2 regions of the Pseudoalteromonas sp. Z9A6 genome follow, and region 2 is predicted to be linked to the other one. Evidence: predicted binding sites of a transcription regulator. Region 2 holds the regulator's gene; the other holds the start of a gene.

Region 1 (12,592 bases), on a different contig from region 2:
CTGAGCTTTTCACATTGCAAGGAGAGGCTTAAATGCCCTATTCAAAAGTAAAACCGATTACTATTTTAATGGCAGACGACGATGAAGATGATCGTTTGTTAACACAAGATGCCCTTGCTGAAAGTCGTGTACTTAACGAGCTTCACTTTGTTGAAGATGGCGTCGAGTTACTTGAATATTTAGAACGTAAAGGTAAGTTTGAAGACAAAGCAGTTTCGCCGCGTCCTGGACTTATATTACTTGATTTAAATATGCCTAGAATGGATGGCCGTGAAGCGCTTGAAGCCATAAAAGGAAACCCTAGCTTAAAGGGAATTCCGGTTGTTATATTAACTACGTCTAAACAAGAAGAAGACATGGTAAAAGGGTATAACTTAGGTGCCGCATCTTACATCACTAAACCAGTAACGTTTGATGGCTTAGTTGATTTGATGAAAACGCTAGGAAAATACTGGGTAGAATTTGTAGAGCTACCATCAACATTTAACGATTAAAGGGAGATTCTATGTTAGATAAAGTGACTAAGCTGCTGCTAGTTGAAGACGATGAAGATGATTACATACTCACCTGCGACTATTTACAACAATTAGATTCACATACGTTTAATGTAGAATGGATAAGCTCTCCAGAGCAAGCAATTGAAAAGCTGAGTAAAAATGAGCACGATATTTGTTTGCTCGACTATCGCTTAGGTGCATCTAACGGGCTAAGCGTTTTAAAAAAAGCGATAGCCAACGGTTTTAGCGGTCCTATTATTATGTTAACGGGGCAATCTAATGATGAGTTAGACTCAGCTGCGCTTGATGCGGGCGCCGTTGATTACTTAATAAAAACAGAAATGAGCTCGAGCCGATTTGCGCGTGCTATTCGTTATGCTTTAGCGCGTAAAGATGTAGAAGGTGAGCGAGTTGAACGCTTAAAAGCTGAAGCCGAAAATCGTTCAAAAGATCGATTTTTAGCTCATTTGAGCCATGAGTTACGTACCCCTCTATCGTCTATTTTAGGTTACACCGAACTGTTAATGCAGAGCGACTTTAGTCAGCAAGCAGAAAATGAATTGGGTGTTATTTATCGAAACGGTAAACACTTATTGAGCTTGTTAAACGATGTGCTCGATTTGTCAAAAATAGCAGCCGATAAACTGGAACTTACCCTAAGCGAAGTTAACCTTGATAGCATGCTTGCCGATGTATACACGCTAATGCGCGTATCGGTGCTTGATAAGGGCCTTACGTTGCGCTTTGAATCTCATAAGCCATTACCTCTAGTTGCACGACTGGATGCAACAAGAGTTCGTCAAATTTTAATAAATCTAATAAATAATGCGGTTAAATTTACCGATAAAGGCGAAATTGTTGTTAATGCGTGGACGCAATGGGTTGATGACACTGAAATGCTATTTTTTAGCATTAAAGATTCAGGTATGGGCATTGCCCCTGAAAAACAAGAACTTATATTTAAGCCTTTTGAACAAATAGCCGATGTAGAATCACGCTCTGTAGGTGGCGCAGGCTTAGGTTTGGCAATATGTGCTGAATTGTTAGCGCGTATGCACGGTGATATTAGTTTGCACTCTGAAATAGGCAAAGGTTCTACATTTACTATTTCGGTTTATCCGGGTGACATTAGTGGAGTAGAACGCCAAACGCTTAATTTTAGTAGCGCACCACAATTACAAAGTAAATCAGCTCCTTGTAAGGTACACGGACGAGTATTAGTAGTTGATGATTTACGTGATTTACGCATGCTAGTTGGTCATATGATCAGTACCTGTGGTGCGCGCGTAGATTATGCCGAACATGGCCAGCAAGCGCTTGAAAAAGTACGCATAGCAGATGCGTATAAAGCGCCTTACGACATTATTTTTATTGATATTCATATGCCTGTAATGGGCGGCAAGGAAGCTACCATAGAGCTTAGAAAAATGGGCTATAAAGGCCCAATAATTGCGCTCACTGCCGCTACGATGAAAGGCATACATGAAGAGCTTGCTGCACTTGGTTTTAACGATGTAATACCAAAGCCTGTTGATAGCGCGGCTTTATATCAATGTTTACAAGATTACTTGGTAGCGCCAGAGCATGCACCGCAAGCTAAAGATATAAGCTGTGGCAAGGACTTAACTGAGAAGAAACAACGTTTTTTACTGGTTGAAGATGACCACGATGCAGCACAAATTACGCAGCTACTTTTAGAAAGCTTAGGTGTTGAAACCGTCATTGCGTCTAGCTGCGCACAATGTTTGCAAATACTTAATCACGACCAGCAATTTAATAAGGTATTGTTAGATATGCATTTACCTGATGGTCGTGGCGTTGACTTAGGCCAGCAAATTAATGAGCGATACCCTGAATTACGCTTAGTGATTGTAAGTGGAGCAGAGCCAGATCCAAGAGAAATAAAAGATTTAAATATTGACCGAGTTTTACTTAAACCTATTAATTTGAGCTTACTTGAAACGCTTATTAGCTAAGGACTGTTTCTCTTTTTAGGTTGAATTCATCAGTATGTTTGGTGTTTAGGCAAGGCTGAGCCTGTGTAGTGTGGTTATTTCCTATAAATAGGCGATAGCGAAGCAAAAATGCCGAACATGCGTTGCCCGATAGCTCCTAGATTGAACAAATTTTAATTCTGAAAGGTCAACAGGCCCTAATAACTGAGACATTATTTATATGCATTCAATAAAGTTAGTATCTGAAGAGTTAACACCATCAAAAGTAGTGTGTGTTGGGCGTAATTATACCGCACACATTGCAGAGCTAAATAACGAAACGCCAGAGCAAATGGTTTTATTTAATAAGCCAAATAGCGCAATTACTAATACGTTATTTGCAGCTCACAACGGCGATACGCTGCATTATGAAACCGAGTTGTGTTTTGTAGTTAAAAATAAAAAATTTGTAGGTGTTGGACTCGGCCTTGATTTAACTAAGCGTACTGTGCAAAGTAAATTAAAAAATAAAGGGCTTCCATGGGAGCGCGCTAAAGCGTTCGACGGCTCTGTTATTTTAACTGATTTTGTAGCGCTAACTGATGCAATGAAGCACTTTACCTTTGAACTTAAAATTAATAATGAAGTGATTCAGCGAGGTGATACTCATTTTATGCTGCACAATCCTGACTCAATTTTACAAGAAATTAGTGAATTTATGAGCTTAGAAGACGGTGATGTAATAATGACAGGTACACCGTCGGGCGTAGGTGAGGTAACAGCTAAAAGTATTTTTGCAGTGGCGCTTTATGCTAATGATCAGTGTTTGCTTGAGCATCAGTGGCAAGTAAGTAAAAGTTAACGACTTGCTGTTGGTAGTGTTTATCAAAGTCAGTAAAGGTGGTTTTAAGCCAACTATGCTGACTTTGTTGATACTCAGGCGATTGGAGTACATTATTTTTTAATGCGCGGTTAATTTTTTTAAGGGCTTGCTCTGCAAAATTATTAGGTGCTTTAGCCGCACAGCCTATTGCTCCTCTTATAAATTGAATGTCATTTTCTGCAATTGGCACACTTTCTATATACGTATACTCCCCTTGTTTATTAAAGTAATCAGCCATAAACGGGTAATCAATTGAGTAGTCTAAAAAGCCGTGACTCAAGCGTGCTATAACAGCCTGACTTTCATTTTCGCTACTCCAACTTAACGAAGACTCTTTATCTCGTTTTGTATTTTCAATAATTGTATTAATTTTAGTTGTAAATTTACGTGCAGCCGCTTGCCCGTATACATATTGCGGGTCGGTTAATAAATTAATAAGGTGAATAGGCGAGCCGTGCTTTTCTTCTAATTGCGGCTTTAGCTCTTTAGTCGTGATAATTGAAAATGGGGGATATACCGTTGTTGGATTTGAGTAGTTAAGTTGTTGGTTATTATTTTTTTTATAAATAACACACGGAAAACATACATTTTTTCCTTCATTTAAATATTTATTTATACGCTGCTGAGGAACAATTAAGCGGGTATGTTTTACATCAGTTATGGTTCTGATGAGTTGCTCGGTTAGGTTGTCGCAAATACCGCCTTGTGGTGCGCTTTCACTTTTAGCTATATGAAAAGGGGGCGTGTAACTTTGCAGCCAAATAATCTCTTCTAGAGGTTGTACTTTTTGCTCAACGGCGTGCGCGTTGAATACAATTAATAAGCAAAATGCATAGTATCCGTTTTTCAGCATTGATAAGTGTTCGTTGAATTAAGAAAACTTAATAAAAGTATAGTGTTGGTTGTAGTAGGGTCAAATATTTTAGTTTAAAAGCAACCTCATTCAAGGCTGCTTTTAACTCATACATGCTTAATAAGGCATCGGATGGTTTCTAAATATGGTGTTAATATCACTAAGAATTTCGTCGTTTAGCGTTATGCTAAATGCGTCTATATCTTCCTTTAATTGAGCTATAGATGTTGCCCCGATAATTGAAGAAGTTACGCCATCTACTTGGTTACACCATGCTAAGGCTAGTTGTGCTGGAGTAATATTGTTTGCATGAGCCAGCTCAACATACTGCTTAGTGGCTTGCTCTGCATTGGGTGTATCTCTAAAAATACCGTTACGCTGCATGAAGGTCCAACGAGAGCCTTCAGGGCGAGCACCGTTTAGGTATTTACCCGTTAATAAACCGGCTGCTAAAGGCGACCACGGTAAGTAGGCAATATCTTCGTGTACACATTGTTCTATTAAATACGGCCAGTCTTTAGCGTGCGCTAAGCTAAACTCATTTTGAATAGATACCATACGCGGTAAGTTATGCTCTTTGGCCAAACTTAAGAACTGGCTTATACCCCATGGCGTATCGTCAGATAAACCGCAGTGCTTAATTTTACCTGCTTTAACACATTCATTAAGGCCTTCTAGAATATCAAGCATACTAGCTTGTTGCTCTTGTGTATTTACGTCGGTAAATTTAAGAGTGCCGGGCCATTGTCTGCCAAAGTGAGGGGTAGAGCGGTTTGGCCAATGTAGTTGATATAAATCAATGTAGTCTGTTTGAAGTCGCTTAAGTGAATCATCTACGACTTCTATTACTGTTTGGCGAGTAATATTGCCGCCATCACGTACCCACGATAATCCATTGCCTGCAATTTTTGTAGCTAGTACCACTTCGCTGCGCTTTTGCTGATTACGCGATAGCCAATTGCCAATAATTTCCTCGGTTTTACCATAGGTCTCTGGCGAAGGAGGCACAGCATACATTTCGGCTGTATCAATAAAGTTTACGCCTTGCTCGAGCGCGTAGGCTATTTGTTCATCAGCGTCGCTTTGAGTATTTTGTTTACCCCAAGTCATACTCCCTAGGCACACTCGAGATACGTTTACGCCACTGCTACCTAGTGGGTTGTATTGCATAAAAATTCCTTAACTAAATTAGTTTTGAGCATGGCTGATTAAAGCCGATAAAAGAGGCTCGGAGATTGGGGCTTTTTGCCCTGTAGTAAAATCAAACATTACAACTTTAGATGCACCCGTAGTCGTTATTGCTTTTTGTGCATGGCTGTAAACGGTGTAGTTCATGGTAAAGCGATCTGTTTTAAGATCTGTAATTGTAACGCCTACAGTGAGTGTGTCGGGAAAAGTTACTGGGCGTTTATAGCGAACGCTATTTTCGCTGATTACTGGGCCCACACCGTTTGGGCTTATTGTGTCGAACAGATTTATTTTATTTAAAAAGTCGATCCGGGCTATTTCAAAGTAACGTAAATACACTACATTATTTACGTGTTGTAGCGCATCCATATCAGCCCATGCTACGGTGATATCGGTATGAATAGGGTGCTGATCTTTAAACGTTTGCATTATTTATTGGCCCTTGATTTTTAAAGTACTTAGATTATCAACATGGTGTTACGAGCTCAAGGTAATTAATGGCATGTTTTTTTATAAGATGATTGTACCTGTTTAATTTTAGGTCTACAGTTAAATTACACAGACACACAAAAACACACAAAGGTAAAAATATGCAGAATATAATTAATTGGGCCTTAGCTTGTTTGGTTTTTATAGCCTCTTTTACCTGTTACGCGATGGGGAATGAATCTGGCGCTATCATTTTAATGTTGGCAGGATTTTTATTTGAGGTTATGTATTGGCTACGTGGTTATAAAGAGCAAGAAGGTAATAAGCGCTTTTTTTAATCGCTAACTAGGGCCTGTTGACCTTTCAGGATTAAAATTTGTTCAATCTAGGGGCTATTTAATCGCGGCGCGAGGTTTGTGACCTAGTGGGCTAAGTAAAAGCCGAGCAACAAAGAGTAAATTGCCCCTAGGCAGAACCCTTCGGGCAGCGTATGTTTGGCATTTGTGCTACGTTATCGCCTATTTATGGGGAATAACCACACTACATAGGCTCTGCCTTGCCTAAATACCAAATATACTGCTGCAAATTTAACCTCGAAAGATAAACAGGCCCTAGGCTTGCTTATCACATTTGATTCTATAATAATGACTGTATAAATAACCAGTTATTGTTGTGGTGATGAAGAAGTTTATTCACATAGATATGGATTGCTTTTATGCAGCAGTAGAAATGCGAGATAATCCAAAACTTGCATGTGTACCGCTTGCTATTGGAGGCAATAGCCGACGAGGCGTGCTCTCAACCGCTAACTATATAGCTAGAGAGTATGGCGTACGATCGGCTATGTCGAACTATCATGCTAAACAATTATGCCCCGATTTAGTTATTGTCCCAGGGCGCATGGCTGTATACAAAGAAGCTTCAAACCAAATACGTGAAGTATTTAGACGCTACACAGACTTAATTGAACCTCTTTCTTTAGACGAAGCCTATCTAGATGTAACAGACAGCACCGCTTGTAAAGGCAGTGCCACACTTATTGCACAGCAAATAAGAGCCGATATTTACAATGCTACAGGGCTCACTGCATCAGCTGGTATTGCACCGATTAAATTTATTGCTAAAATAGCCAGTGACGAAAATAAACCGAATGGTCAATTTGTCGTTTTGCCTGATGAGGTTGATGACTTTTTAGCGCAATTACCGCTGGGGAAAATTCCAGGAGTGGGCAAAGTAACGCTCGAAAAGCTAAATTTAAAAGGCTTATATACCGGCAAGGATGTACGTGAAAAAGGCATTAACTGGATGCAGCAACATGTGGGTAATTTTGGTGTGTCGCTTTATCAAAAATGTGCAGGTGAGTATGTTGGTAAAGTATCCACAGATCGCATAAGAAAATCGCTGAGTGTTGAACATACCTACGAGTACAACAAAACGAGTTTACAGGAGTGCTTAGATGAGCTGCCAAGGTTGTTAGAGGAATTAGTTTTAAGGCTTAATAAACAGCAGTTACAAAATCGTATTAATAAATTGAGTGTTAAGGTGAAGTTTGCAAATTTTGTAGTGACCTCAGCCGATCAGGTATATCACGAGCTAAATATAGAAATATTTGTTCAACTACTTACTAAGGCCTACCAGCGAGGGCTACAACAGCCTGTAAGATTACTTGGCATAGGCGTTGGGATTAAAAACGAGCCAGAACAAAACTTCCAACTTAGTATTCTCGATTAAGCTGTAAAGCCTGTAACTCCAAGTTGCCATTTATTGATAGGTTATGTGATTAGCTCATCGCTCCTTGCTGGTCTTCAATATATAAATCGACGATAATAGGGGCTTATGTTTTCTAACAGGACCTTATTTATGGCATACCCTCAAGCGGTTAGTGCAAGCTTTGAATGCACATCTCATGATGCGCTTATTATTATTAGTAATGACTTTTCTCAGTTACCAAATAACTCATTACGTGATGCTATTTTAGCTCAAGCAAACGTAGATTCTCGCATCGGTAAGCAAGTTACTTTATTAGTAATTGAAAACAAGCGCGTTGTACTTGCGCCAACCGGTCCGTTAAATAGAGATTACGACGACGTGCGTCGTTATTTTGATGCTGCTAAATTAGCAATTAACGAAGCAAAAGCGTCGGGCAGTGTTAACCCTGCATTATTTTTACCAAATTTAAATGGCGATAGCCGTTATCAGCATGCTTTAGAAGTTGCTTATTTAGGCGCTTGCCAAGCCTTATGGCAGCCATTAGAAGCGCGTGAATATCACGGTGAAAGCATTGAACCTATTACACAGATTGGTTTAGTTGGCGCAAGCGAGCAAACGATTAAAGCTGTTAATGCAATTGCAGCAGGCCAATATGCAGCGCGTGACCTGTGTGGTACTGAACCTGAGCGTATGGCTCCACCACGCTTTGCAGATTACTGTGTTGATTTATTTAAAGGCTCAAACATTGCGGTTGACGTAATTGACGATATTGCAGCTATTGATAAAAACTACCCAATGCTGAGTACAGTTGCTCGCGCATCGTATGCAGTTGAGCGCCATCACCCACGTGTTGTTAAGCTTGAATATGTACCAGAGGGCGAAATTACTCGCACACTTATGTTTGTAGGTAAGGGGCTTGTATACGATACAGGCGGTGCAGATTTAAAAGTAGGCGGTTATATGGCAGGCATGAGCCGTGATAAAGGCGGCGCAGCTTCTGTTGCTGGCTTTATGAAAGCCGTTGCGGATTATCAGCCTAAAGGCGTTAAAGTGGTATCGTACTTAGCTGTTGTTCGTAACTCTATTGGCTCGGATTGTTTTGTGCCAGATGAAATTATTACTAGCCGTGAAGGTGTTCGTGTACGTATTGGTAATACCGATGCAGAAGGGCGCTTAGCAATGGGCGACCTGCTTAGCGAAATGAAAGATTTAGCTAAAACAGAGGTTAATCCAACGTTATTTACTGTAGCTACATTAACGGGTCATGCAGCTCGTGCAATGGGTCCTTACGGTGCGTATGTTGAAAATGGTCCAGCTCGTAGCGCTGGTGTTTCACGTCAAATAGCTGATTTGGGTGACTTATGGGCCGATGGCGCTGAAGTATCGCGTTCACGCCGTGAAGACTACGACTTTATTAAACCACGCACACTAGCTGACGATGTTTTATCTAGCAATAACGCGGCATCGGCTGTTACCGCTCGTGGTCATCAGTTCCCAATGGCATTTATGGCTATTGTTGGTGGGCTTGATAAACACGGTAACGATTCGGTTCAGCCACTACCTTATGTTCATATGGACATTGCAGGAAGCGGTGTTGAAGGTGGTGATTGGCAGCACGGTAAGCCAACTGCCGCATCAGTAACGAGCTTGTTTGCACGTTACTGTATGTAAGCTAAAAACTTTCATGCAATAAAAAAGCCCTGTTAATTCAGGGCTGTTGCGTTTCATGGTAACGGTATCGCTATCAATCTAATTTAAAGCGATTAACTACGCTCGAAAGCCCTTGGCTACTTTGTTTAAGGTTATCGCTGGCATTTGTAAGCTGTTTAGTATTATTAAGTGACTGCTCTGTTGAGTGTGATAGCTCGTTAATACGTAAATTAACTTCATCAGCGGCTTGAGTTTGTTGCTCTGTGGCACGTGCAATTTGGCTGTTCATTTCGGTAATAATTGAAACAAGTCGTTCTATTTCATTAAGTGAAGTATTGGCAGACGACGCCTGTTCTACGGTAGAAAGCGAAAGTGCTTGGCTTGATTTAACTGCTTCTACTGCTGCTTTTGCACCTTCTTGTAGTTTAGTGATCATGGTTTGAATTTCGTCAGTACTTTGCCCTGTACGGCTTGCCAATGTTCTTACTTCATCTGCAACAACTGCAAATCCTCGGCCGTGCTCTCCTGCGCGAGCTGCCTCAATGGCGGCGTTTAATGCCAGTAAGTTTGTTTGTTCCGATATACTTCTTATTACATCAAGTACCGAGCCTATATTATGACTCTCGTTGGCCAAATCAGCAGTTACACGGCTGACTGTTTCAATGTTGCTTGAGAGTGTTTCTATTGCTGTAATTGTTTGCGCAACCACATTTTTACCCGTTGATGCGTTTTGTGCTGCATCCTTAGCTGCTTGCTCTGCGGCTTCAGCGTTACGGCTCACATCGTGTATTTGGTGAGTCATTTGCTCCATGGCAGCTGCAACTTGGGTTGAACTATCGTTTTGAAGCTCTATAAATGAGTGGCTTGTTTTACTTGATTCGTCAACGATTTGTGCATGCTTGCTTACGCTGTTTGCGCTTTGTGCTACATGAGCAAGTGACTCTCGTATTTTTAAAACAAACAAATTAAATGAGCGCGATAGTTCAGATATTTCATCGTTACCGGATTCATTTAATGTACGGGTTAAGTCGCCTTCGCCTTGTGAAATGTCCTTCATCATATCGGCTGCTAAGCGAGTAGGTATTAAAATACTTTTACCTATAAAGTAACTAAGCAAAATAACAGCAATAATCATAATTATTGCACTGACTATAATTAGGTTACGTTGTTGGCTAAATGCCTCGTCAATTGAATCAAGGTATACACCCGAGCCAATAATCCATTGCCATTGACTAAACCCTTTAACAAAAGCAACTTTCTCTACAGGTTGGTCTTTACCTGGCTTTGGCCACTTATAAGGTATAAACCCTTCACCATCACGCTTAACTATATTAGCCATTTCTACAAAGAGCGCTTTGCCATCGGGATCTTTATTATTACTTAAATCTTTATTATCGAGGGCAGGTTTAATCGGATGCATTATCATTGTAGGCTGATAATCATTTATCCAAAAATAATTAGTACTGTCATAGCGCAGTGCTTTTATTGTTTCAAGAGCTTGCGTTTTAGCTTGCTGCTGGGTGAGTGAGTTATTTTGTTCAAGGTCATGAAAGTGCTCAATGATGCTGTGAGCAGTTTCTACTACATTTTGTGTTTTAAGGTACTGCTCGTTTTTAAGGGCATTATATTGGTTAGTTAGGCTGGATATGCTCAGCACTATAAGCCCAAGCACTACAATGGCTATTAACAGTGAGAAACGTTGAAATATACTAAAGCTACGTAAACTAGGCATACATTCATCCTTAAAAATTGGCGCTTTTGCGCATTGAATAAGCGTAGCTAAAAAGAGAGTTTAATCTAGGCTTAACAACCATTAATGCAAAAAAAAGGCTGATTTATCAATCAGCCTTTAGTCTACTTTTTAAACTTGTTTAACTATTTAACATCAAAATGACGATTAAAGAAATTTGTAATTGTTTGATGCAAGTGCGTTTGCACTTGTTTACCACGTAGGCTGTGCTTAGAGCCTGGGTAGGTCATCATTTCAAACTGTTTTTCGTTATCTTGTAGTTGTTTAAATAATTTAGTTGAATGCGTAAACAATACGTTATCGTCAGCCATTCCATGGTAAATCATTAATGGGCCTTTTAAGCCATCTGCATATGGAAATACTGCGCTGTCTTCATAGCCTTTAGCATTTGTATCGGGGTGACCTAAATAACGCTCTGTGTAATGCGTATCATATAGAGCCCAATCGGTTACTGGAGCACCTGATACGCCGGCTTGAAAGTAATCGCCCGCTTTAAACATAGTCATAAGCGCCATGTAACCGCCGTAACTGTGGCCATAAACACCGATGCGTTGTGGGTCAACGTAATCCAGTGTACGTAAAAACTCTACGCCTTTAATTTGATCGGCAACTTCAACCACACCTAAATGTTTATAAATAGCATCTTCAAACTTTTTACCACGGTTGTACGAACCACGGTTATCCAGTTGAAAAATTACGTAACCTTGTTGCGCCATGTACTGAAAGTACAAGTTTTTACTGCGCCAGCTATTCGTTACTCGCTGAGCATGCGGGCCGCCGTATACGTTAACAATAACAGGGTGCTTTTTGCCATCAGCAATGGTGCTAGGCTTAAATAAACGGTAATGCATAACTTGGCCATCATCGGCTTTAATTGTGCCGTATTCTGGTTTTGCTAAGTCGCTTAAATAAGGAGTAAGCGGATGGTTACTATCAAGCTTATTTTCTTCAAGCCAGGTAATGAATTCGCCGTTTACTTTACGAAGTGCTGCTGAGTTTGGTTTATTATCAGACGAGCTATTATCGATAAAGGTTTTATTGTCTTTTGCTAGCACAACATTGTGGTACTGACCTTTTTCGGTAATACGTTTGGCATCGCCTTTTTTAAATAAAGGCGCGCTGTATAAATGGCTTTCAAGCGGTGTATCTTTTCGACCGGCAAAGTAAACAATGCCTTTTTTCTCATCAATACCTTTTAAGCTATCAACAGCCCAATCACCAGAGGTGATTTGACGTACAAGTTGACCGTTTGTGCGATACAGATATAAATGTTTAAAGCCGTCTCGCTCAGATGCCCATACAAAATGTTTTTTGTCTTTTAAAAACTCAAGATCAAAATGTAGGTTAATCCACGTTTTGCTATTTTCGGTCAGTGCTACTTTTTGGGCTTTAGTTTCGCTGTTATAAAAACGCAGTTCTAATTTATGTTGCGAGCGATTTTGCCATTGGTACGACAGTGTATTGCCGTCTTTTAGCCATTTAGCGCGCGCAATGTAAATGTCTTCATCTTTACCTAAATCAATCCAATCTACTTTTTGGTCGTTTAGCTTAACCACACCAAGTTGAATTTTAACGTTATCGGTACCTGTAAACGGGTAGCGCTGGTTAAATAATTTAACTTCGTCAGCGTAAATTTCGTTACGGATAGCTTCTTTTACAGGGGTTTCGTCAACGCGGGTATAGGCAATTTTAGTTTCA
Region 2 (12,592 bases):
AATTAGTTTAGTGCCTCACCCATTATTTGATGTTGAGGGTCATAACCTAAATATAGTTGTCCCTCTTGCACCATGGGAAGCGGCTCTTGGTACAAAGCTAAATTTACCTACGTTGACAGGAAAAATCCAATTAACTATTCCTTCTAATAGTCAGTCTGGTCAACGCTTGCGTATTAAAGGTAAGGGATTAATGAGTAAAAAAGCTAAAGGTGACTTATTTGCTGTGCTTAAAATTGTTAATCCAACATCTATTGATGATACCAGTAAAAAACTGTGGGAAGAATTAGCCGAAAAAGCTCACTTTAATCCCCGTAATAACTGGAGCAAGCCATAATGCAAATTATCGTGACACAAAAAGACGATTTACTTACTAGCAAAGAGCTATGTTTGAGCAGTGATATTAGCGAAGCAATTTTATATGAGTTAGTTGAGCATAATATTGCGGTTCCAATTGAGGGGAAGCATGTTACGCAGTGGCTATTTACGGTATCTGCAGTGACCTTAGTTAAAAAAGCGGCCCGTATCCAACATGACTTTTCGTTAGATTGGTCGGCAATAGCTTTAGTTTTACAATTGCTGGATGAGCGTGATGAGTTGATTTTCGAAAACGAAATGTTAAAGCGACATTTGAGTCGATTTAAGCACTTGGAATAAAATAAGCCCTAGGCTTATTTACTCTTTGATAAGTGGGCGCTAGCTCTCAAAAACCAATATGACTACTTTGATTTATTCTTATTTTTAATTCGGATAAATCGTTTTAGTCGTATATTTTGTATAAGTAATAATATTCCACTTAAACAAAAAAGTACGCTAGTTGCTGAAAAGCTAATAAGTAGTGGATTATTAAAATTCTCTCGCTCATCGTAATCCATAATATGTAACATCCAAAAAAAGTCGAAAATTCGCCATAGTGTGCTGCGAACGGTGACAACTTTGCCGTTATTTTCTGACAAGTACAGTGTTGTGTTAAATGTGTCGTCAAATTGGACCTGCCAAACATTGGTTTTATATCCTACTTCTCGCATACCTAGCTTTAGTAGTACAGCGCTTGTTACATGAGCGTCAATAAGTAAGTGTGCTTTAGCATTTGCGGTAATTTGTATTTTAGTTGGCGGTTCAAATGGTCGGCCTGTTATGCCATTGAAGCTTTGCTGCTCGTTATTACTAAAGACAGTAATAAGTGGTGTAGTTAAGAAGTTCTCAAAAATTATTTGTGTTGGATTAACCACCTGAGAGGCAATATCGTCAAGGGAGGCAACATAATCAGCCTGCGTAAATGGGTTATTAAGATTACGTGTTGCAAGATGCTCCCCATAAACTTTATCAAGAGGGATTGCACTCATAATTAAACCACCTAGTAACCATGCTAAAATTTGTAGTGCTAATAAATAACCTAACCATTTATGTAACTTGCGAGCATGTTTAAATATTTTTTTATTCATGTTTTAGTCTTATTATTTTTAGAGGCTAGTTTATTACATTAATAGGATAAGTTACTGCGACATTTTGTCGCAGTTTAAACTATAGCTTACTGTAATCATTTAAAAATAAAAAAGATTACACTTAAATTCCTAACATGACTTATCTGTTTAATTGAGCTGAATATTTGATATCCAGCTAGCTTTAAATGCTAAAAAATACTTAAAAGCTGCGAAATATCCATATAAAGTGGTTAATAGAGCATAGTTGATTTGGTATAACGGTAAAACTGCGTTAAAGTTTGCAATGAAATTATTAGAGGATAAATACGAAACGATGTCGGAAATTCAATTTTTAAATGTAGATCTTGAGCTTGAATCAAAGCAAGATATTAGTTTGCTAGTGGCGGACTTGAAAAAAGTCGCGACGATTTTACATTATGACAAAGACGAATACCGTCAACTAGCGCGTATTGAAGCTACAGGTGAGGTGAGCACACCTGATAAAGCCATAAACCATATATGTGAGCTTATTGAATCGTGTTCGCGTAACGCGCTAAAGCAATGGTTAAGCTGTTCACGTAGAACGTTTGATATTGGTTTTGAATCAGGGACTTCTCCTAAGTGCTTTAATCAAGCCTTAGATGCAGATACATTATTGCGTATATCTGCGATTGGTGCGGGTATGGAAATTACCATTTACCCAATCGAAAAGTAACTATCTTCGCTCTACGACTGCTGCGGTCATTTTTGATACGCAGCACAGCTCATTGCGGCTATTTGTAATTTTTATTTCCCACACTGAACTACGTTTACCTATATGAAATGCTCTTGCCGTTGCTGTTAAAGTGCCGTTGCGAGATGCTTTTAAATGACTTGCGCTAATCTCCTGCCCTACACAGTAAAATTTAGTAAAATCGACAACAAAGTTAGCGGCATAGCTGGCAACTGTTTCGGCAAGTACAACGTTAGCACCGCCGTGAACTATCCCCATTGGGTTATGATGCTCAGGAATTGCCGGCATTGTGGCAACCAAATAATCATCGCCAATTTCTGTGACTTCTATCCCCATAGTTTTCATTAATGTTCCTTGGCCATTAATGCCTTGTTCTAACTGCTTGCACAGCTCTAAGGTGATGGGCTGGTACCAAATACTCATAATGTCTCCTTTGCATTTTTAATCATTTATAAACTTAGCTTTAGTTATATCCCTAAAATGTACACAAGTGAAATTACTTTAGCTATTTTAAGGCTTAATTTAAATTTGCGATTTTTATTTAACTGTATATACTCACAGTTAAATATACTGTATGGAAAACCAGTTGTATGCGACCATTAACGAACCGCCAAGCTCAAATACTCGAACTAATTAAAGTTTTTATTAAAGACACTGGTATGCCTCCTACACGTGCTGAAATAGCGCAAACATTAGGTTTTAAAAGTGCCAATGCTGCTGAAGAACATTTAAAAGCACTTGCTAAAAAAGGCGCAATTAAAATGAAACCAGGTGCAAGCCGTGGTATTCAATTAATTGAAGAAGAAGAGCCAGAACAATTAGGTTTACCGCTTATAGGGCGTGTTGCTGCTGGTTCACCTATTTTGGCGCAAGAGCACGTTGAAAGTCACTGCAAAATCGATCCATTAATGTTTAAACCGGCTGCAGATTTTTTACTACGCGTTAACGGTATGAGCATGAAAGATATTGGTATTATGGATGGTGATTTACTTGCTGTACATCGTACTCAAACCGCTGAAAACGGACAAGTTGTTGTTGCCCGCCTAGACGAAGACGTAACTGTAAAACGTCTTGAGAAAGCGGGTCGTAAAGTATTACTTCATGCTGAAAACGACGATTTTGACTCTATTGAAGTAGATCTTGAGAATGAGTCTTTTAATATTGAAGGCTTAGCCGTTGGCGTTATAAGAAACGCTGATTGGATGTGACTTTAAAAATAGCTTTTAAACAAGCAGTTTTATAAATGCGTACTAACTAGTACGCATTTTTGTTTTAAAATTTGTACTAAAAATAGGGCGTAAACAGCCCACTGACTATTTAAGCTGTAAACTTTTTTGCACTTATATTTTCCCCCTCCGAATGCGTTAAACCCCTTTGTTTTGCTCATATTTTGAACTTTCTGTTGCCCAGTTGATTACCGATTTTTTATTAATTATTCAATATCACCTGATTGTTTTTTATACTAAAACTTGCTTGTTGTTCGTTTTTTAGCTAATTGTTAATGTGCTGAGCTAATAATAACTCACAGCTTTTTAGTTTTGAGAACACACAATATACATAAACTCGTTGTTGGCGCAGCAAAACCAATCAATATTAAATAAGATTGGCTAAAAAAATAAAAATAACGAATTGGCGTTTAAGCCGTATGCCTCTTCGCTTTGCATTCGCAATAGCATCAAAGGAGCCGTCACATGGGTAAACTGACCTCTACCTTGTGGCTTATATTATGTGTTTTTTCGCACCCAGTTTTGGCTAACAGCCAATACAATATGCGCAAAGGCGTAACCGATATAAGCAATAATGTATATCAGCTGCACATGACCATATTTATAATATGTTGTGTGATTGGGGTGATAGTGTTCGCAATTATGTTTTGGGCACTTATTCATCACCGTAAATCTAAAGGGGCTGTACCTGCCCAATTTCACGAAAGCACTAAAGTAGAAATACTTTGGACTGCAATTCCGTTTGTTATTTTAATTGCTATGGCAGTACCAGCCACTAAAACCCTAATTGCAATGGAAGATGCCAGCAAAGCTGATCTCACTATTAAAATTACGGGTTCGCAATGGAAATGGCATTATGAATATATGGGTGAAGATGTAGAGTTCTACTCTATTTTATCTACCCCGCAAGATGAAATCGCGAATCTTGCAGATAAAAATCCTAACTACTTACTTGAGGTTGATAAGCCTCTTGTACTGCCAATAAATCAAAAAGTACGATTTTTAATGACTTCTGACGATGTTATTCACTCTTGGTGGGTACCTGATTTTGCAGTTAAAAAAGATGCTAACCCCGGCTTTATAAACGAAACATGGACGAACATAAACGAAGAAGGTACTTACCGAGGCCAATGTGCTGAGTTGTGTGGTAAAGACCATGGCTTTATGCCCGTTGTGGTGGTCGCTAAATCTGAGGCTGATTTTAAAACATGGCTTGCAGATGAAAAGCAGGCTAAACAAAAAGCAGCATTAGCAGATGCCGCATTACTTGATAAAACCCTCCCAAAAGAAGAATTAATGACTTTAGGCGAACAAGTATATATGGCTAATTGTGCTGCATGTCATCAACCTACTGGCATGGGGTTACCGGGCGTATTTCCTGCACTTAAAGGCAGCCCGATAGTGCTTGGCGATATAAAAGATCACATTGATGTAGTTATCCATGGACGACCCGGTACGGCAATGCAAGCTTTTGCCAAGCAGTTATCTATAAAGCAATTAGCTGCGGTTATTACTTATAAACGTAATGCGTGGGGTAATGATACGGGTGATGTTATTCAACCGAGTCAAATACAGACAGCACTTGATGCCAAAGTGGAGGCGAACTAATGAGTAGCATAGTAGAACAACCTAACGCCAATGAAGCTCATCATGCTCATCACCCAGCTAAAGGTTTTAAACGCTGGCTTTACACAACTAATCATAAAGATATAGGTAGTTTATATTTAATTTTTTCGCTGACCATGTTCTTAATTGGTGGCGCAATGGCCATGGTGATCAGGGCTGAATTATTTCAACCAGGTTTACAGTTGGTCGACCCTCACTTTTTTAATCAAATGACCACAGTGCATGGTTTAATTATGGTGTTTGGTGCGGTTATGCCCGCCTTTACAGGCCTTGCTAACTGGATGATACCACTTATGATTGGCGCGCCAGATATGGCATTGCCAAGAATGAATAACTGGAGCTTTTGGATTTTACCGTTTGCGTTTTTAATCCTATTGGCATCGTTATTTATGCCTGGTGGGGGTCCTGCATTTGGTTGGACTTTTTATGCACCACTGTCCACAACATACAGTAATGATAATACTGCATTGTTTGTATTTGCCGTACATATTATGGGAATTAGCTCAATAATGGGCGCAATCAATGTGATTGTAACCATAGTGAACTTACGTGCCCCCGGCATGACATGGATGAAGTTGCCCTTATTTGTATGGACGTGGTTCATTACTGCCTTTTTATTAATAGCGGTAATGCCAGTGCTTGCAGGGGCTGTCACTATGGTACTTACCGATAAGTATTTTGCGACCAGCTTTTTTGATGCCGCAGGCGGTGGCGACCCGGTGATGTTCCAACACATTTTTTGGTTTTTTGGTCATCCCGAAGTATACATAATGATTCTTCCTGCCTTTGGCATTATATCTACAATAGTACCTACCTTTTCTCGTAAAAAACTTTTTGGCTATGCCTCAATGGTATACGCCACATCCTCCATAGCACTATTGAGCTTTATTGTATGGGCTCATCATATGTTTACTACTGGGATGCCGGTAGCTGGCGAGTTGTTTTTTATGTACGCGACCATGCTTATATCGGTACCTACAGGAGTAAAAGTATTTAATTGGGTTGCCACAATGTGGAAAGGCTCAATAACTTTTGAAGTGCCAATGCTTTTTAGTATTGCGTTTATTGTGCTGTTTACCTTGGGTGGTTTTTCGGGATTGATGCTGGCAATTACACCTGCTGATTTTCAATATCACGATACTTATTTTGTAGTGGCGCACTTTCATTATGTATTAGTAACAGGGGCTGTATTTTCGATAATGGCAGGTGCTTATTATTGGCTGCCTAAGTGGACGGGCAATATGTTTAATATCACATTGGCTAAATGGCATTTTTGGCTATCGCTGGTGAGCGTGAACGTACTGTTTTTTCCTATGCATTTTGTAGGGCTTGCCGGTATGCCGCGTCGAATTCCCGATTATGCTCTTCAATTTGCCGACTTTAACGCAATCATAAGTATTGGTGGGTTTGCCTTTGGTTTATCGCAATTGTTGTTTGTAGCTGTGGTAATTAAATGCGCGCGTGGCGGTGATAAAGTGCCTGCAAAAGTATGGGAAGGGGCAGAAGGCCTTGAGTGGGAAGTTGACTCTCCAGCGCCATATCATACTTTTTCTACGCCGCCGGTTATTAAGTAATGACACACGCACCGCTACTCAAACGTTTGGTACTTATTTGCATAGGCATGTTTGCCTTTGCCTTTGCTTTAGTACCTTTGTATGACGTGTTTTGTGATGTAACAGGGCTTAATGGAAAGCCTTCGCTTGAGCAAGCAGAGCAAAGTACACAAATAGTACAAAACCGAGAAGTCGGCGTTAGCTTTACTACTCACGCACAAAGTGGTGCACCGTTTGAAGTTAAATCAAAAGAATACAGTGTAGTGGTAAAACCCGGTGCAATGCGTGAAGTAATGTTTAGTGCTAAAAATAACAGCAATCTAGATAAAGTAATGCAGGCTGTACCATCAGTCTCACCAGGTAAAGCGGCAAAGTATTTACATAAAATAGCCTGTTTTTGCTTTGATCAGCAACCTCTAAAAGCAGGGGAAGAGCTTGAATTTAAATTACTTTTTTATGTTGATACCGCATTGCCAAGCGATATTGAAGAATTAACTTTATCTTATACCGTATTTGATATTAGTGAACAGCTGGTGGCAAGTAATAACTAGCTTTTTAAACTAGTGTGAAACTAGGAGTAAATAAAATGAATCAAGAATATGAGCATTATTACGTACCAGAGCAAAGCCCGTGGCCTATTGTAGGTGCTGTTGCATTGTTTTTTATTGCAGTAGGGGCGGGCTTGACTGTTATGAGTGTAGGTAAAGAAGGTGGTAGCGGGGTTTATCTGCTTTATGCCGGTATTGCTGTACTTGTGTATATGTTGTTTAGCTGGTTTAAAAATGTAATTAGTGAATCAGACCAAGGTTTGTACTCAGCACAAATGGATCGCTCATTTAGACAAGGTATGAGCTGGTTTATTTTTTCTGAAGTTATGTTTTTTATGGCCTTTTTTGGTGCGCTTTTTTATGCACGGGTATTGTCGGTACCTTGGCTTGGAGGTGCAGGCAATAATGCAATGACTAACGAGGTATTATGGCCTACTTTTGAAGCCGTTTGGCCGCTAGTTTCAACACCTGCTGGCGAAACTACTCAAGCTATGGGCTGGCAAGGCTTACCACTTATAAATACCTTAATACTGCTTACTTCCTCAGTTACTTTACATTTTGCCCACGTAGCGATGGAAAACAATAAACGCACTCCACTTAAGGTTTTTTTAGGCGCTACTATTTTATTGGGCGTTTGCTTTTTAGGGCTGCAAGTTGAGGAGTACATGCATGCATATAATGACCTTAATCTAACGCTAGATGCGGGTATTTACGGTAATACGTTTTTTTTATTGACTGGTTTTCATGGTATGCATGTAACGCTAGGAACCGTACTTTTATTTGTAATATTTTTACGGATATTAAAAGGGCACTTTACTAAAGATAAGCACTTTGCTTTTCAAGCAGCTGCTTGGTATTGGCACTTTGTTGATGTGGTGTGGCTGTGTTTGTTTGTATTTGTATATGTGCTGTAGCGTTTATTGGCGAATTATTTGCTTTAATAAAACCAAGTTTAAGCGCTGCAATAACAACAACTAAAACAACGATCGAAAACAATACGCGACGACCTAAAAAGTGAGACATAGGTCGTCCCCCTGTTTTCCCTGACACCATAATAAACAATGCTCTAAATAAGTTAAAAAGTATAAATATTAACAACAGTACGATAATAATTTTAATAATCACTGAGTTGACCCTTTATGCAGTTAGTTTTATGGTACAAACAAAAGCTTAGCTCACTAATCACATTTTGTATGGTTGTGGTTGTTGTACTTGTGTGTGTGCGATTAGGGTTTTGGCAGTTGGAGCGAGGTGAGCAAAAGCAGCAACAACTAACCGCCATAGCTAAGCAACAGACTCGTGGTGTGATGAGCTGGTCTCAATTACTTAACTTGCCTGATAGCTGGAACAAAACTGGTGTATTGCTTGAGTTAAAAGGGCGGTTTGTACAAAACCAATATTGGCTTTTAGATAATCAAATTTATAACGGGCAAGTAGGGTACGACCTACTTGCTTTACTAAAGCCCGATAGCGAAGAAAAAGTGATTTTAGTTAATTTAGGATGGGTAAAAGCGCCTATATCTAGAGATACACTGCCAAAGGTTACTCTGCCTACAGGTATTTTTATTCTTAAAGCGCAAATAAAAGAAAATAACTTAAGTAGCTTTACGCTTGAAGATAAAACTACAAATAACGACTTACCTACAAGAATCCAATCTATCGACTTGAATATGCTGAGCACCCAAAGCCAGCAATCATTAATTAATTTTATGGCTTACAGACAAGGTACTGGTGATGAAATTGCAACACCTCATTATGAGGCCGTTGTTATGAGCCCTCAAAAGCATAATGCCTACGCTTTGCAATGGTTTTTAATTGCTATTGCATGTGCTGTTGTGGCTATTTTTGCGAGTAAAAAAAGGACACATAATGAAAAATAATCCCCTTTTGTTGTTTGTGGGTTGCTGTGCAATCCCATTAGTTTTGGCATATGGCGCATTAAAGTTTGATTGGTTGCCTACTGCAATTACTAATAATGGTGAGTTTTTAAGCCAAGAAATAAAACTTAAAAATTGGCCGCAAAATAATCCCAAACAATGGACTATCGCGCTTAATTATTCAAACGAATGTAACACCCCATGCAGCGAACAGCTCAATGCACTTAATAACTTATATGTGGCACTTGGTAAAAACCAAGGCAAGGTTGATATGGCTGTAATGGGAAGCCCCGACAATAAAAATCTACCATGGAAAATTATTACCGAACAACAGAGTTTAAATCCTGCAAGTTTATATTTAATTGATCATATGGGGTTAGTGGTACTTGAATATCCCTTTAAGGTCGAGCCACAAGAAAACCGTTTAGTACAAAAAGGGCTATTAAAAGATCTAAAAAAATTACTTAACTATTCTCGTTCTAGCTAATTAAGTTGAGCTTAAGTTGGAGTATCTGATGTATAAAAATTATAAAAACTTAGTATTAATAACAGGATTACTCGCTTTGATTGTAGTTGCTTTAGGTGCGTACACCCGCTTAAGTGATGCAGGATTAGGGTGCCCCGATTGGCCTGGTTGTTATGGCTTTTTAACGGTACCTAAGCATGAGGCTGACATAGCCTTAGCAACTCAAAGCTACCCCGATATGATGTTCGAAACCGCAAAAGCGTGGAAAGAAATGATTCATCGCTACTTTGCAGGTGCTTTAGGCTTACTTATTTTAGGTTTATTTGTGTTGGCTTTTTTAAAGCGCCAATATCCAACTACGCCAGTTAAATTGCCTTTGGCTTTACTTCTACTCGTGGTGTTTCAGGCTGCCCTTGGTATGTGGACAGTAACCATGAACCTTCAGCCGCTTATTGTAATGGGGCACTTATTAGGTGGCTTTAGTATTTTGTCACTTATAACGCTTTTATATTTACGGCTAACCGCAAAACCTATTATGGGTGGTGATAGCGGCGCAAAACGCTATTTTGGTTTAAGTTTAGTAGCGCTCAGTGTATTGATTATCCAAATTGCACTTGGTGGTTGGCTGGCTGCAAATTACGCCGCTCCTCATTGTAGTGGTTTGCCATTGTGTAATTACGCACAACCGTTTTCATTGAGTAGCGTATTTCAATTACCACTTGAGCACAGTAATTATGAATTTGGTGTGTTATCGCAGCAAGCGCGTATGTCTATTCATTTATTACACCGCATTTGGGCACTGGTTACTTGCATCGTTCTGGCGCTAATTATGTGGAAAATATACAGCCAAGCGTACTCTAAAAAAATTAAAAATTGCGTGGTGAGCGTATTGCTTACCCTGCTTTGCCAAATTAGCTTAGGGCTTATTTTAGTACATTGGCATATTCCGTTGGGAGTTGCACTGGCGCATAACTTGATGGCTGCCATACTATTATTAAGCATGGTTAGGTTGTGTTATTACCTAAAATCACGCACATAAAGGGGAAATATAATGGCACTTATAATTGATAAAAAAATACTGCTACCCGTTAATGCTCAATCGCTAATTTCGCGTACTCATAATTTGCTACAAGACTACTTAGCAATTAGTAAATTTAAAGTGGTAGCTATGCTGGTACTAACAGCTTGGGTTGGTTTAGCGCTGGCTCCTGATGTAGGGCGAGGCATGGCTGTACAGTTTATTAGCTTGTTAGGTATAGGGCTACTTTCTGCTGCTGCAGCGGTTATTAATCATGTGGTTGATAGTGAGATAGACTCAAAAATGGCAAGGACTCGTCATCGTCCTGTGGCTAAAGGGCGTTTAAGTAAAACACATGCGCTTAGTTTTGCAGCTGTTATTGGGGTTGCTGGTTTTATTATGCTAATGGTGTGGGCTAATACCTTAACCGCTATATTAACGTTATTTGCATTGGTAGGTTATGCATTTGTTTATACATCATTTTTAAAGCGTGCTACACCGCAAAATATTGTTATAGGTGGGTTGGCTGGCGCAATGCCTCCATTATTAGGTTGGGTGTCAGAAACAAACCAAATGGCAGCAGCCCCTTGGTTACTTGTAATGATAATATTTACCTGGACTCCGCCACACTTTTGGGCGCTGGCTATAGCACGAAAAAGTGATTATGAACGCGCTAAAATTCCTATGTTACCAGTAACCCATGGAATCGACTTTTGTAAAACGTGCGTCGTTGCCTACTCTGTTTTACTCGCTGTAGTTTGCGTATTACCTTATTTAATTGGTATGTCTGGATTAATATATTTAATAGGTGCGTGTGTATTAAATGCAGTGTTTATATATAAAGCCGTCAAATTAAAAATTGCTGGAAATGATGAGACTGCAATGGACTTATTTCGTTTTTCGATTATTCATTTAATGGTACTCTTTGTAATCTTATTTATAGATAAATGGCTCCCTTTATGAAGCAGTTATGGCTTGGATTAATTGTTGTTTTAGTTTTGTTTTTATCAGCATGTTCAAATGAAAATAGTCCGCCAGATGTAGATGCATTAGTTTACGAAAATGCAAAGCCACTGTCTGATTTTACGCTAAACGATCAGCGCGGCGAATTAGTGACTAAGCAACAATTTTTAGGACAGTGGAATTTAGTATTTTTAGGCTATACAAGCTGTCCAGATATTTGTCCATTAACACTTGCAAAGTTAAATGCTGTTTATAAAAACTTACAAGCAGATTATCCGCTACAAGTTTGGTTTTTATCGGTTGATCCAAAACGCGATACACCAGCTAAACGAAAGCAATATATAGATTACTTTAATCCTGACTTTTTAGCTGTATCAGGGGAACATAAACACCTTTTTCCTGTTGTTAGAGAGCTTGGTTTAATTTACGCGATTAGCGATAGTAGTGAATCAGAATATGCAGTTGATCATAGTGCTTCGGTCGCTATGGTTGATCAAAATGGAGCCGTTAGAGCTATTTTTAAACCAGAATTTAAACAAGGTAGTGTGCCATTAATTAACGCGACGATTTTAACGCAAGAGTTTAAAAAAATAGCCGATTACTACAAAAACTAGTTTTTACTTTTTACCAATTTGAAAGGAGCTTTAGGCTCCTTTTTTTGTGCTCTAGAGTAGTTAATAAAATAACCCAGCGGTTTTTACATCAGGCAGTTAAGGTTTAGGCGCTTCAATTACCCAAGGCTGCGAAAACCAAAAGTAATCACCAGGGCTTGAAATAGAAGGGGCTGTGCAATTAAAACGAGAACGCCCTTTATTAAGGATCTTTGGTGAGATGATTTCGACAGTATTTTTAGTTATCCATTTTAAATCTGCTTGGCCTACGCTTGATACATAACAGGCAAATTGGCTCTTATGAAAATCACCCATCTTAAATTCTATTGTAAGCGTGGGAGGATTTTGCTGTGTAACGCTATCTTGATAAGTTAAATTGGTAATATTAAACGCGCGTGAGTTAAGCTTAGTAATAAGGGTTTCTAGTTTACTGTAAAAGCCTGATGCAGGAAAACGCGGTAAGCGGCTAAAATTAGAATCTTTATTTACAGCGCCTGAGTGCTGGCCAATACCTATAAAACCAAGCTCTGTCACGAGTGCTTGCAGCTCG

What was found. The regulator LexA, encoded in region 2, represses DNA repair genes until DNA is damaged. The targets are predictions, from matches to a motif close to TACTGTATNNNNATACAGTA.
Region 1: dinB (DNA polymerase IV) is a predicted target of LexA. The motif match lies at 6,431-6,450, and genes of this name have one in related genera.

Annotation. Positions count from the first base shown of each region.
Region 1 is NZ_WTKZ01000013.1:34,491-47,082, forward strand. Features, by position in the region: gene GQR53_RS07375 (sensor histidine kinase) at 1-32, shown strand, start outside; gene GQR53_RS07380 (response regulator) at 33-494, shown strand; gene GQR53_RS07385 (hybrid sensor histidine kinase/response regulator) at 506-2,473, shown strand; gene GQR53_RS07390 (fumarylacetoacetate hydrolase family protein) at 2,673-3,293, shown strand; gene GQR53_RS07395 (ABC transporter substrate-binding protein) at 3,244-4,167, opposite strand; gene GQR53_RS07400 (aldo/keto reductase) at 4,285-5,337, opposite strand; gene GQR53_RS07405 (thioesterase family protein) at 5,356-5,784, opposite strand; gene GQR53_RS07410 (hypothetical protein) at 5,946-6,122, shown strand; gene dinB (DNA polymerase IV) at 6,463-7,515, shown strand; gene GQR53_RS07420 (leucyl aminopeptidase family protein) at 7,645-9,165, shown strand; gene GQR53_RS07425 (methyl-accepting chemotaxis protein) at 9,239-10,876, opposite strand; gene GQR53_RS07430 (S9 family peptidase) at 11,020-12,592, opposite strand, start outside.
Region 2 is NZ_WTKZ01000065.1:2,779-15,370, forward strand. Features, by position in the region: gene GQR53_RS17690 (DnaJ C-terminal domain-containing protein) at 1-334, shown strand, start outside; gene GQR53_RS17695 (chaperone modulator CbpM) at 334-654, shown strand; gene GQR53_RS17700 (hypothetical protein) at 717-1,442, opposite strand; gene GQR53_RS17705 (hypothetical protein) at 1,756-2,136, shown strand; gene GQR53_RS17710 (PaaI family thioesterase) at 2,137-2,577, opposite strand; gene lexA (transcriptional repressor LexA) at 2,745-3,362, shown strand; gene coxB (cytochrome c oxidase subunit II) at 3,846-4,988, shown strand; gene ctaD (cytochrome c oxidase subunit I) at 4,988-6,580, shown strand; gene GQR53_RS17730 (cytochrome c oxidase assembly protein) at 6,580-7,110, shown strand; gene GQR53_RS17735 (cytochrome c oxidase subunit 3) at 7,146-8,021, shown strand; gene GQR53_RS22680 (DUF2909 family protein) at 7,924-8,232, opposite strand; gene GQR53_RS17745 (SURF1 family protein) at 8,247-8,987, shown strand; gene GQR53_RS17750 (hypothetical protein) at 8,977-9,471, shown strand; gene GQR53_RS17755 (COX15/CtaA family protein) at 9,500-10,489, shown strand; gene cyoE (heme o synthase) at 10,502-11,431, shown strand; gene GQR53_RS17765 (SCO family protein) at 11,428-12,045, shown strand; gene GQR53_RS17770 (polysaccharide deacetylase family protein) at 12,142-12,592, opposite strand, start outside.